DNA from 3 places in the Pontibacillus yanchengensis genome. Region 3 is predicted to be linked to each of the others. Evidence: riboswitches for the same ligand, from Rfam matches in the RefSeq annotation. Region 3 holds a riboswitch; each other region holds the start of a gene.

Region 1 (4,259 bases), on a different contig from region 3:
AAGGTGATTCTGAACCTTCCATAAATAGAGAATCTTCTGTTGGGTTCAACCCTGCTTCAATTGCATAGTTTGTGTTAATAGCTACTAATGCATCTTCTTCACGCTCATAGTTTTGAGGTAGTAGACCTGCATCAACATCAGCAGAGAACTTTAGGTTTTTAGGATTTTTGGCGATATCCTCGATTTTTGCACTTTTCTTATCTATACCTTCTTTTAACTCGATAATACCCTTTGATTCGAATAGAGAAAGAATACGTCCATGGTCAGCTACAGAACGACTCATAATCACTTCTGTTCCCTTTGGAATCTCGTCAATGCTGTTAATATTTTTTGAGTAAACTCCCATTGGTTCTATGTGAACTGGACCAATGCTTGCGAAGTCATATCCAAATTCTTTTTTCTGGTCTTCAAGATATGGTGTGTGTTGGAAGTAGTTGGCATCAATAGCCCCACTAGATAGATCTTTATTTGGCAGAATATAATCCTGGTACGTTTCAATGTTTAGTTTAATTCCTTTTTCTTTCAAAAGTGGTTTTGCTTCTTCAAGAATCTCAGCATGTGGAGTGCTTGAAGCGCCAATTGTCAGTTCTTTTACTTCCTCACTTTGTTGATCAGAAGAACCTTCCTCTGATGCTGAGTCGGATGAGTTCCCATTTGATGATTCTTCAGAGTTACCCTCAGAAGTTCCGCAAGCTGCTAGTACTAAAATAAATAATGTACTTGCAAGTAGTGTTAGAAATTTTTTCATGATTTCTCTCTCCTTTTTATCGTTTATCTAATTTATTTGATACATAATCGCCTAGAAATTGAAATAAGAAAACGATTAATACTATTAAAATGGTACTTACTAATACAACATCAAAATCCCATCTCTGGAAACCCTTCAAGTAAGCTAGGTCACCTAAGCCTCCTGCACCAATAACACCAGCCATCGCTGTATAACTAATAAGTGCAATAGCTGTAACTGTTATCCCTGATATTAGTGCAGGCATTGATTCTGGCAAGAGAACCTTGAAAATAATAGTCGATGTCTTTGCACCCATACCTTTGGCTGCCTCAATGACACCTTTATCAACTTCCTTCAGTGCTATCTCTACCATCCTTCCATAAAAAGGGGAAGCTCCAATAATCAGGGCAGGTAACGCTGCATTAGGACCTCTGATGGTTCCAATTAGGAATTCCGTAAAAGGGAATAACAACAATATTAAGATGATAAATGGAATCGCTCTAAACACGTTGACTACCGTAGCTACAATGAAATTCAGTATTTTATTTGCCCATAATCCATCTTTTGCAGTTAAATATAAAAGTAACCCAAGAGCAATCCCAAAAATAAATGTACCTAAGACAGAAATGCCTGTCATATATATAGTTTCCTTCGTTGCTTCTATCAAGTCTGCCATTTTTACATTTGGAAATAAACTACGAAGCATTTGGATTCACCTCAACTTTGACCGATGTTTCAGAAATATATTGAATGGCCTCTTGTATAACTTGTTCTTCTCCAGTTAGGTGAACGACCAAGGTTCCATAAGCCCCTTTTTGAGTCTGAGTGATTTTACCCTGCAGAATGTTAATAGAGATATCATATTGTTTTGCTACCTCACTAATGACTGCCTGGTTTGTCTTCTCTCCTACAAAATGAAGTTTTACTATATGACCTGAATCATATTGTGTAAGAATTTCCTGTAACGAATCATCTTGGTCTCGATCACCCATGACTTGTTCAACAAATCGCTTGGTCACCTTTTGTTGAGGATTCCGAAACACATCTAAAACATCACCTTGTTCCACAACTCGTCCCTCTTCCATTACAGCTACACGGTTACTAATTTTACGGATAACATGCATCTCATGTGTAATTAGAATAATGGTCAAGCCAAGTTTCTTATTGATATCTGTTAGAAGATCTAATATAGAATCCGTCGTTTCAGGATCAAGTGCAGATGTTGCCTCGTCACATAAAAGAACCTTTGGTTTATTTGCTAGTGCTCTTGCAATCCCAACTCTTTGCTTTTGTCCACCGCTAAGTTGAGAAGGATATGCATTTTCTCTTCCAGACAGTCCAACTAGATCAACAAGTTCATTTACTCGTTGTTCTCTATCTTGTTTAGAAACATTGGCAATCTCAAGCGGAAAACCAATATTCTCCTTAACTGTTCTTGACCAAAGTAAATTAAAATGTTGATAGATCATTCCTATTTCTTGTCTTGCATGTCGAAGACCTTTACCTCTTAGTTTTGAAATATCGTTTCCATCTATTATGACTTCTCCACTAGTTGGGTCCTCAAGGCGATTGAGTAAGCGGATAAATGTACTCTTTCCAGCACCACTGTACCCAATCACTCCAAATATTTCACCTTTTTCGATATCTAAGCTTACATCATCAACCGCTTGAACATTTCCTGAACTGGACTGAAATACTTTTTGTAATTCCTTAATTGAAATCAATGTCGATTACCTCCCTTTTGCTCCGACTATACTGATAATTTTACTTGGATTTATGGTTGAAGAGTTAAAATATTGTTTAGGTTTACTTAGACAAGACAAGCGTAAGTGCTAAAAGCTTTCTTACTTTTTAAATAAAAAACCTTTCTGCCCAAGAGGACAAAAAGGTTTATGTGTAAACACTTCGTCCTCTCATCTATCTAAGTCTAAAACTTAGCAGGATTTGGCACCTTTCAAACATGGTTGATGGTTGCCGGGCTTCATAGGGCCAGTCCCTCCGCCTCTCGTGATAAGAGATTCACGTTCTTTATTTAATTAAAGCATTAACTTACTTATTCACTAAAATTGATTCTAGCATGGTTAAACTTATAAGGTCAAGAAGTTTAACATTAAAACTTTATATGTTTCCACAACTGATATCAATGTCTCTTAATTAGGAAATAGTATGAATAAGTTGATTCTAATAAGAGTGTGATTTATGTTAGCATGTGGATGAATATTCGTCAATATAAAGGAGTTTGATTATGAAAGCCCCTATCTTTGAATTACAAGACATGAATGGAGAAATATATAGTTTAGAAGATGATTTAGGGAATAATGTTGTGCTTACATTCTGGACGTCATGGTGTCCTGATAGCGGTAGAGATTTACCCAAAAAAGAGCAACTTTTCCAATCAATGGACCATGATAAAGTAAAAATGATTACGATAAATGTCGTGGGAAGAGAACGAAATGCCCAAGAAGGCATCGATTATGCAAATAAATTTTTGACGCAACCCATACTTTTTGACAAAGGAACAGAAATATATGACGCTTACAACTGCCAGGGTGTACCTACCACGGTCCTTATTAATAGAAATGGTGAGATTGTCAAACAGTTTGGTGACCAAGCACAGTTCCTGGAAATCGTTGAAGCTATTGGAAGTAAACTTGTCTAATCAAGCAGACAAGTGAAAAAGTGCCTCAATCAATAAAACATCTTTATATCGCCCATTCATTTTTATTAAATGTTTGGGCACCTTTAATAACTTTATTTCGCCACTCCATATTAGCTGTAACGTATAGCTATCTGCTTCAACGATTACCTGAACGTTCCTACCTTTTATATCATGAAGTAAGCATTTTCCATTCTCTATTTCTAAACAAATCTGCTCACAATTACTATAAAACGAAACCACCAATGATCTATCATGTAATAAAGGACCTAAATCATTACGCTTTTCTACCCTATCCAACCACGCATACAACTCCTTGGCATTCATTGGCCCTCTCCTTTTTATCAAAAGTAAAGAAATTATAAGTTCTGGCGCTTACATGTCTAGCTCTTGAGCCCAGCAACTAGCAAACTTCCTGCCCGTCCTTACGATAAGTCAACATCGAATCGTTTTACTCTTCTTGTGTTTCCTTTCGGCCTACACGACGTAGGTTGGTTCGATGTTGCTGCGTGACGCAGCGGTCTTAATTGAACTTCCATCATTCCAGAATTCACTCTAACTCACAGGAAGACAGTTTGTACGGTGCTAGACGGGCTCTTACGCTTTTATTTGATGTCTAGCTCCATTGCTTTTGTTATTAGCTTACTGCTTGTAATTCTCTACAAAAATATAATATCCTCTTTGGTTCATAACAATTTAAAAACTTCTCGCAAACCCAGTCGAAATATTTCCCGAGAAATATATAATCAACCTATATTTTGTCGCAAATGAAAGAATATCCCCCTATATTGTAAAGAGTTCAACTATTCCAATGTTACATTATCCAGAAGAAATAAGGTGTTTTACAGATATACACACCGACTATAACCTTCCTAG
Region 2 (4,259 bases), on a different contig from region 3:
TACCCTTCATCTAACATAGCATTCGCAATTTCGATGGCTTTTTTTCGGACAGGGGTTTCTAGATTCTTTAATGAACTTGGATAATCATCTGTATCCCAAGGCATTCACGTACACCTCCGCAACAGTATATTCTCTTATAATATACGTTACCGTTCCATTCCTATCCAAAACCACTTACTGAGACGAGGAACCTGTCCCTTCGTCCCAGTACGCGCTATAAAGCTTTCCTAGTTGTTGGTTTAATTCTTCTATCGGAACAATTCGGGCTTTTCGGAACATTTCTCTTCCTTCCACTGATACAATTAAAACAGGTACAGTAAAAATTTCATATTCTCCTGCAATCTCTGGAATCTCATCTGCATCTACATATAGGGTAGATACTTTTTGATAATCTTCCAATAGTTCTTCTACCTGTGGAAGTAAGGAATGGCAAACAGAACAGTTCGGTCTAGAAATATATAATAGGGAAATATCTTCTTGTTGTACGAAGGATCGCACTTCTTCTATTGATTGTGCACGTTTCATTTACATCAACACCTTTTATTTTTCTACCTGTATTATATCAGGTTCTCTTTGTAGAATCGCTATTTTTGCTTACCCCCATACGTATATAAAGGAAGGTCCGCCATATGGTTTATACTGTCGTACAAGGGATAGTACTGATTGTTGTTATATTGAGTTTATTATCTATTGCCTATTTTTCAATAAAAAATGGTATAACCCCAACGCCCACGAACACTCGCGTCAAAAAAGAAGTACTCTCTTTGACCAAGTCTTATCAACCAATGAAGGTCGCTGATTTCGGAGCGGGATTTGGCACCATGGCTTTTGGTTTCGCCAAGACATTCCCTAATGCCAGGGTAGATGCATATGAAACCTCATGGATTCCATTTTTTCTAATGAAGGCTCGCCTACGGATGAGCGATCATGCTAATCTCTATATTTGGAAAAAAGATTTTTTCCACGTCGATTCCTCTCAGTATGATGTGGTCTTTTGTTATTTATACGTTGACGCAATGACGAAGCTTCGTAATAAGGCATCTCCCACTAGACTTATCACTCATACGTTTGCTTTACCAGGTCATCATCCTGAGAAACAAGTTTCAATTGGGGTGACTCCGATTTATGTGTATAAAATGGAAGGTTAGAAACTCGGCGCTTGAGCAAAAACAGAGAATACGAAAACGTGTAAAAAAATCGTGTGATGATAAGTTCATCACACGACCCCACATGAAACGGATCCATTTTTCTGCAAGTACTTTTGGTGGTATTCTTCAGCATCATAAAAAGGTGCAGATTCAGTAATTTCGGTTACAATAGGACGTTTGAAAATCCCTTTATTGGACCACTCTTGCAATTTTTGTTCGGCAATTTCTTTTTGCTCCTCATCTCCATAGAAGATAATGGAACGATATTGCGAGCCTACATCTTCACCTTGGCGATTGATAGATGTTGGGTCATGGCATTCAAAAAATACATCGACTAGTTGTTGGTAGGAGATAATGTCTGGATCAAATTCAATTTTGGTTGTTTCAGCATGACCTGTCGTCCCTGTTTTGACCAACTCATAGGATGGATTCTCAACATGGCCGCCTGAATAACCAACTCGAGTCGTCACAACGCCATTAAGTCGTTCAAAAAATGCCTCTACTCCCCAAAAACATCCTGCCGCAAACAATGCTGTTGCCATAATCATCTCTTCCTTTCTCTGTAACGAAAACTTCTATCGTAGAGATCGACGAGCCTTTTATTTACGTAAAAGACCCCTTTCTCATCCAAGAAAGGGGTCGTAAGTATATAACCGTACGATCCTCTCATCTCCCAAGGTCTTCACCTTGCAGGAATTGGCACCGTTCCAATTAATAATAAATTGATTGAATGGTTGCCGGGCATCAAAGGGCCAGTCCCTCCGCCTCTCTGGATAAGAAGTTAGCGCTATTTAAATTATTTGTTAACACACATCATACATACATTTGGTAGCGAAGTAAAGTAATAAACTACATTTTTTCTTATGAGGTAGTGTATGATGGTCTATGTAAAAACATGATAGTTGTTTTTTATAAATAACCTGCCATCCCATACAGGTGGTTAAGTTCCCGCAGTCGTATCGATTTAAGGGATGGCATTACGTATAAGAATACCACAGGCTTAAGAGAAAGGCAATTAATAACGTGCCACACTTGAACCTGGAGAATCCCTTCCACTTTGTAGAATGGTTTTCCTTTTCTAAAAAGGTAGCTACCCCCTATAATAGGATGAAAAAGGAGTGTTGTTTCATGTTTAAACCAATTGCTACAGATCAAGCACCAGCAGCTATTGGACCTTATTCCCAAGCTGTAGACCTAGGAAATTTACTATTCGTATCTGGACAAATCCCGTTAGATCCAGAAACACAAGCCTTCGTTTCTGATGACGTAAAAGAGCAAACAGAACAAGTGATGAAAAACGTTGGCGCGATCTTGAAAGAAGCCGGCTTGGATTACAAGCACATCGCCAAAGCCAACATTTATCTTGATAACATGGACGACTTCGCTGTAGTAAACGAAGTGTACGCAAGCTTCCTAAGCGAACCATATCCTGCCCGCGCAGCCATTGAGGTAGGACGCCTACCAAAAGGTGCTAAGGTTGAAGTGGAAGCAATTGCTGTGAAGGAATAGTAATACGAAATGGGAGCAAAACAAGTGAGCTGAGGCAGCTCACTTGTTTTTTGTGTGATTGCTATTTGTCAGAATTGGGTGTCTAAGCACGTATATCCGCTGATTTGGCGCAGATATCCGCACTTTTCTGCTCTTATCCGCTACTTTAGCGTTTTCACCTCTACAACACTAATCCTCATCCTTTACATCCATGTCCTCCGGTAGTGGTTCATTCAAAATCTGCTGAACATATTCGCGGTATTTTTCCATTTGTTCGAAATGAGTGTTGAATTGTTCTTTGTTAATTAGAAATTGCTCGCCGTCATGTAAGGAACGGATGCGGTTCTGTTGGACTAGTTTTTCTATATAGGCTTCTGGGAGTTCTAAATATTCTGCTGTTTCTTGTATGGTTAAGTACATAACCTGCCCCCCTCTTCTATCTTGCGTTTTCATCCATATGCGGAAATGGAAGACCTGTATCTACTTCTCCAGTAATACGTTCCGTAGCTACATCATCTCCAGCTAACCACTTATCAAAATCAAAAACAATCCCTGATCTCCACCTAATGCAAACCATGCCTTTTTCTCCTGAGGAAAATACGCTGATGTGTGGATGGTGCCTGCCCAATTTTTGTATTGCTTTGAGAACACACCCTTGTCAGTATCATTTAATAATCGGAAGGCCTCATAGGGAGAGCTCAGCTGATCTTTTTGTTGATTCATCGTATCTAAACGGCGATAGGAATCAGCTAAATAATTTCTGTTTTCGTCTTTCATACATTCAAAATGATTCGTGCATGCATTGGATTGGCGAACTTCGACTCCTCGCGGGGATGTTTCGACCACATAGGTTTGCCCACTCGCATCAAACACAATGTAGCTAAAGGAATGGCGATGCGGAATCTCTTGCAGCATCGCTACCGCTTCCTCAACAGTTGCACAGCTCTCTAAAATCAGCCTTCCAATCATGCAGCAGATGAACCCTTCACCTGGTTTTTTTCGATGCATGAAGTTATAACCAAGTGCTAAGCCTTTTTCATTCATCCCATCCATACGTCCAGTAATACGCTGAGAAGGTCCGATAATAGCATAGCCTTGATCACTTGGCTGGAAAAATACGAACCGACCTTCATACGTTTTTGGCTGATAGTCATAGTTACGCACCATGTAGTCGTCACCGGTTAAGATCGAACAACCTGACTTCACGTAATCAAGACGATACCCGCCAAACTCCATCAACACCCGCTCCATCGGCCAATCCATTGCATCTTTGATTCCGACTAGCTCATCCCAAACACCTGGTGCAAAGCGGAGAATCGCGTCTTTCACTTCCTGCTCTTCTACTGAAAACCTAGGTTTGCGTAGCTTCCACTGTTTCTCTCTATTTTCTACTGTTAACGAATCTTTAAGTAACTCACCTTGCATATATCCAAAATCATAATGCGTACCTCGAAATTGCAAAACATCGCTATAAATTTGCTTCATATGTATCCCTCGTTTTTATGGTGCTAGACCCCCACCACTTCTCAGCGATAACGTATCAACGCCCTGGAGGTCAGGCACCTTATAATCTTTATCTGATTTATCGTAACTGATTTGACAGGGACTTCGCAAAGCTTTCAC
Region 3 (4,259 bases):
AGGGATTACGTATCACAGTTTTACAGAATGGAGAAACTTAGAGAATAGAAAATAACAGAGGTATTAATACATGAAAAAGCTGCTCTTCATATTAGTGGAGAGCAGTTTTTTACATATAAATACTAACAAATTCTTCAATATCAAACTCTGAAAAGACTGAGATGACTACAAAAATACAATGGCTTACTTTTTAAAAAGCAAATTGGTGCATGTATGTAAATCTATCATGCTATGATGGAATTTAGTTTTTAATTTTGAATAAGGATATCTATTTATATTTGGAGGTATTTTATAATGAGGGCATTACTATTACAAGAAGCAGGAAAGTGGCGTGAGATGGAGATACAAGAAGTTCCAAAACCAGAACCAAATATAAACGAAGTGCTTGTTCGGATTGAAGGTGCGGGATTGAATCCAGTTGATTATAAGGTTGCTACAAATGGTCACCCAGAATGGACTTATCCTCATATATTAGGAGTAGATGGGGCAGGAATCGTGGAGGAGATAGGGAGAGATGTAACAGAGGTGAAACCCGGAGATCGAGTGGTCTATCATGGAAATATGATAAAGGATGGGAACTTTGCTGAGTTTTCTGTTGTACCTTCTCACACGGTTTCCCTTATACCAGAATCCGTTCCATTTGAAGAGGCGGTGGCATTACCTTGTGCAGGATATACTGCTTACCAATCATTGTTCAGAAAAATGACGTTAGAGGCAGGGCAAACAATCCTAATTCATGCTGGGGCTGGTGGAGTAGGTGGCTTTGCCATTCAGCTAGCGAAATATGCAGGGTTACATGTAATCACCACAGCATCAGCAGAAAATCATCAATTTGTTTACCAGCTAGGTGCAGATTATGCGATAGATTATAAAGAACATGACTTTGTCAAAAGAACACTAGAGTTTACAGAAGGACGAGGGGTGCATGCCGTTCTTGATACGGTCGGTTCTGAGAATGCTACTAGGTCAATTGAGACTCTTGCATTTAATGGCCACATTGCATTTATTGCAGGAGCTCCTGATATTTCAAATAACATTGATTTCAAACGTGCCCTTTCGTTCCATCAAGTTGCTTTAGGTGGTGCACATATGGTGAATACTCTGCATCAGCAAAGGGATTTAGCACGAATGGGAAATGAAATGCTTGAGCTACTTTCAGAAGGTCATATCACTTCATTAGTGGAGGATGTCATCTCTTTAGAAAATGTCCCTGGAGCTTTAGACCGATTGTCATCACGACATAGTCGCGGAAAAATTGTAGCTAAGCCATAGAGGGAAGTATTCAAATGACAAGCTTTTGATTAATGGTGTCCTGCTTCACTTATCTATTCACCTAAAATTTTTTAGTTAGAAACAACATTTTATTGGTATGTTATGGTTAAAATGGAATGCGCGAATAGAAAAGCTTAGTCATTGTAGAGAATTATATAAATTTTCTAATAATCTATTGACTTTTCATCTAAATCAGCATATTATGTGAACCAATCATTCATTTTGACAACAATTTTATACCCTTTTTCTTATCTAGAGAGGTGGAGGGACTGGCCCGTTGAAACCTCGGCATCGGTTTTGTAAGCTAGACCGTCTGTTTATCATATACTGTGCCAATACCAGCGGGTGCACAAAGCACTCCGAAGGATAAGAAGAGTACGGTTACATAGTTGCAGTGTGTACCTCTCTTCTTGTCGTAGAAGAGAGGTATTTTCATTTGTAATGAGTGAAGAACGAAAATACGTGAATAGATTATCCCTGCATAAATAGCAGGGAAATAATTTTACACATAAATCCGATTAAACAACTCGGATTACAATGAGATTGGATGTATGAATACGTAAAGGTATTCATAGTAATAAAAATAATAGTTTTCCTTTGTGAGGTGGGTATGTTTGCATTTTCAAGTAACAAATAGTCCTTTTAATGAAGAACAAGTACAGCTCTTAAATCAACTTTTTCCGACGTTAACAGAATCTCAGAAACTTTGGCTAAGTGGGTACCTTGCTGCAGGACAGAGTACAGAAGCAACTGATGTTAACGCACCAGTTGCTCAAGGTGCAACAGAGTCTCAAGCAATCACCCAGCAATCAAGCCAAACTCCAGCTCGAGAGGTTACAGTACTATACGGATCACAAACTGGTAATGCACAAACGTTAGCGGAGGAATTAACACAAAAACTCCAAGAGAAAAACATAGAAGTAACCGTTTCTTCATTGGATGACTTTAAACCAAAAAACATCAAGAAAGTTCAAGATTTACTTATCTTAACCAGTACACACGGAGAGGGTGAACCTCCTGATAACGCACTAACATTTTACGAGTTTATTTATAGCAAGCGAGCGCCAGAACTAGAAGATCTACGGTTTTCGATTTTATCATTAGGAGATACGTCATATGAATTTTTCTGTCAAACTGGTAAAGATTTTGATCAACGACTAGAAGAATTAGGAGGAACACGTTTATATCCACGAGTAGATTGTGATTTAGATTTTGAAGAGCCTGCTGCTGAATGGTTTGAAGGAGTCCTAAATGAATTAGACCAAAGCCAACAATCAAATAAGGAAGTTGGGTCCACAGAAGGTATAAACCCTTCACCTTCCAATACTTCAGAATCTGTATATTCTAAGAAAAACCCATTCAGGGCAGAAATTTTAGAAAACCTTAATTTAAATGGGCGAGGATCAAATAAAGAAACACGACATCTAGAATTAGATTTAGAAGGCTCACAATTATTATTTGAACCTGGAGACGCAGTAGGTATATATCCCGAAAACGATCCTGTTCTAGTCGACAACTTTATTGTAGAAATGAATTGGAATCCGGAAGAACTCATTACCGTAAGTAAGGATGGAGAGCAACAAGTATTGCGAGATGCATTGACCTCGACTTATGAGATTACCAACATAACTAAACCTTTATTAGAGAAGTTGGCTCAGCTAACCAATCATGAGGAGCTTCACTCATTACTAGAATCTGATAAAAGTGAAGAGTTAAAGGCATATATTTATGGGCGTGACTTGATTGATTTAGCTCGTGAGTTTGGACCTTGGGAGGTTTCAGCCAATGACTTTGTGCAAAACCTCCGAAAGCTTCCACCTCGTTTATACTCTATTGCTAGTAGTTTGACGGCTAATCCAGACGAAGTGCACCTTACTATTGGTGCATTAAGATATGATGCACATGGGAGAGCTCGTACGGGGGTTTGTTCCGGGCAGTGTGCTGAACGATTACAACCAGGTGATTCTCTACCAATCTACATTCAGAAAAATTCTAACTTCAAGCTACCCGACACGTTAGATACACCAGTTATTATGATTGGAGCAGGAACTGGTGTTGCTCCATATAGAGCTTTCCTAGAAGAATGGGAAGAGAATGATGCAGAAGGGGATACATGGTTGTTCTTTGGGGAACAGCATTTCGTTACAGACTTCCTTTATCAAATTGAATGGCAAAAGTGGCTAAAAGAAGGGGTTTTAACGAAAATGGATGTTGCTTTTTCCCGTGATACCGAAGAAAAAGTATATGTGCAGCATCGCATGCTTGAAAAAGGAAAAGAACTTTATCAATGGATTCAAGCTGGGGCTTATGTGTACGTTTGTGGGGATGAAAAATATATGGCCAAAGATGTTCATTCGGCTTTGTTGACGATTTTTGAACGTGAAGGCGGAATGAGTGAGGCAGAAGCAGAAGTCTATTTAGCTGATATGAGAAGCCACAAACGATATCAACGTGACGTTTATTAACTGTAGAAAGGGGTTAAAGCATGAGCACAAAAAACGGGCAGCAAGATAAAGCATTAGATGTAATGGAACGAATTAAAAGTGAAAGTAACTACCTAAGAGGTACGTTAGTAGAGGACTTTGCTAACCGTATTACAGCAAGTATTCCAGAAGAACAAACGAAATTACTAAAGTTTCATGGTAGCTACATGCAAGATGATCGAGACCTGCGAAACGAACGTAAACAACAAAAACTAGAACCTGCCTATCAATTTATGATTCGTGTGCGTGCACCAGGTGGAGTAGCAACGCCTGAACAATGGTTAGCGATGGATAAACTTGCAAACACGTATGGGAATGAAACACTCAAGCTGACGACGCGACAAGCTTTTCAACTGCATGGTATTTTGAAGTGGAATATGAAGAAAACTATACAAGAGATAGATGCAGTACTGATGGATAGTATAGCTGCGTGTGGAGATGTGAATCGTAACGTTATGGCGAATGCCAACCCTTATCAATCTGATATACATGCTGAAGTCTATG

Evidence for each region. A riboswitch is a leader RNA that binds a small molecule or an ion and turns the genes downstream of it on or off. The one in region 3 is predicted to bind S-adenosylmethionine.
Region 1: another riboswitch for S-adenosylmethionine. It lies ahead of GLW08_RS18745 (methionine ABC transporter ATP-binding protein); the one in region 3 lies ahead of GLW08_RS00650 (assimilatory sulfite reductase (NADPH) flavoprotein subunit).
Region 2: another riboswitch for S-adenosylmethionine. It lies ahead of msrA (peptide-methionine (S)-S-oxide reductase MsrA); the one in region 3 lies ahead of GLW08_RS00650 (assimilatory sulfite reductase (NADPH) flavoprotein subunit).

Annotation. Positions count from the first base shown of each region.
Region 1 covers NZ_WMEU01000008.1:63,330-67,588, forward strand. Annotated here, with positions in the region: gene GLW08_RS18735 (MetQ/NlpA family ABC transporter substrate-binding protein) at 1-748, opposite strand, end outside; gene GLW08_RS18740 (methionine ABC transporter permease) at 765-1,433, opposite strand; gene GLW08_RS18745 (methionine ABC transporter ATP-binding protein) at 1,423-2,451, opposite strand; SAM riboswitch class I at 2,638-2,744, opposite strand; gene GLW08_RS18750 (TlpA family protein disulfide reductase) at 2,973-3,386, shown strand; gene GLW08_RS18755 (hypothetical protein) at 3,387-3,710, opposite strand.
Region 2 covers NZ_WMEU01000005.1:110,988-115,246, reverse strand. Annotated here, with positions in the region: gene GLW08_RS15270 (DUF2188 domain-containing protein) at 1-104, opposite strand, end outside; gene GLW08_RS15265 (thioredoxin family protein) at 175-525, opposite strand; gene GLW08_RS15260 (class I SAM-dependent methyltransferase) at 630-1,148, shown strand; gene msrA (peptide-methionine (S)-S-oxide reductase MsrA) at 1,217-1,690, opposite strand; SAM riboswitch class I at 1,812-1,928, opposite strand; gene GLW08_RS15250 (RidA family protein) at 2,277-2,657, shown strand; gene GLW08_RS15245 (excisionase family DNA-binding protein) at 2,826-3,056, opposite strand; partial or broken gene GLW08_RS15240 (C45 family autoproteolytic acyltransferase/hydolase) at 3,073-4,121, opposite strand.
Region 3 covers NZ_WMEU01000001.1:136,821-141,079, forward strand. Annotated here, with positions in the region: gene GLW08_RS00640 (poly-gamma-glutamate hydrolase family protein) at 1-55, shown strand, start outside; gene GLW08_RS00645 (zinc-binding dehydrogenase) at 295-1,272, shown strand; SAM riboswitch class I at 1,518-1,645, shown strand; gene GLW08_RS00650 (assimilatory sulfite reductase (NADPH) flavoprotein subunit) at 1,887-3,737, shown strand; gene cysI (assimilatory sulfite reductase (NADPH) hemoprotein subunit) at 3,758-4,259, shown strand, end outside.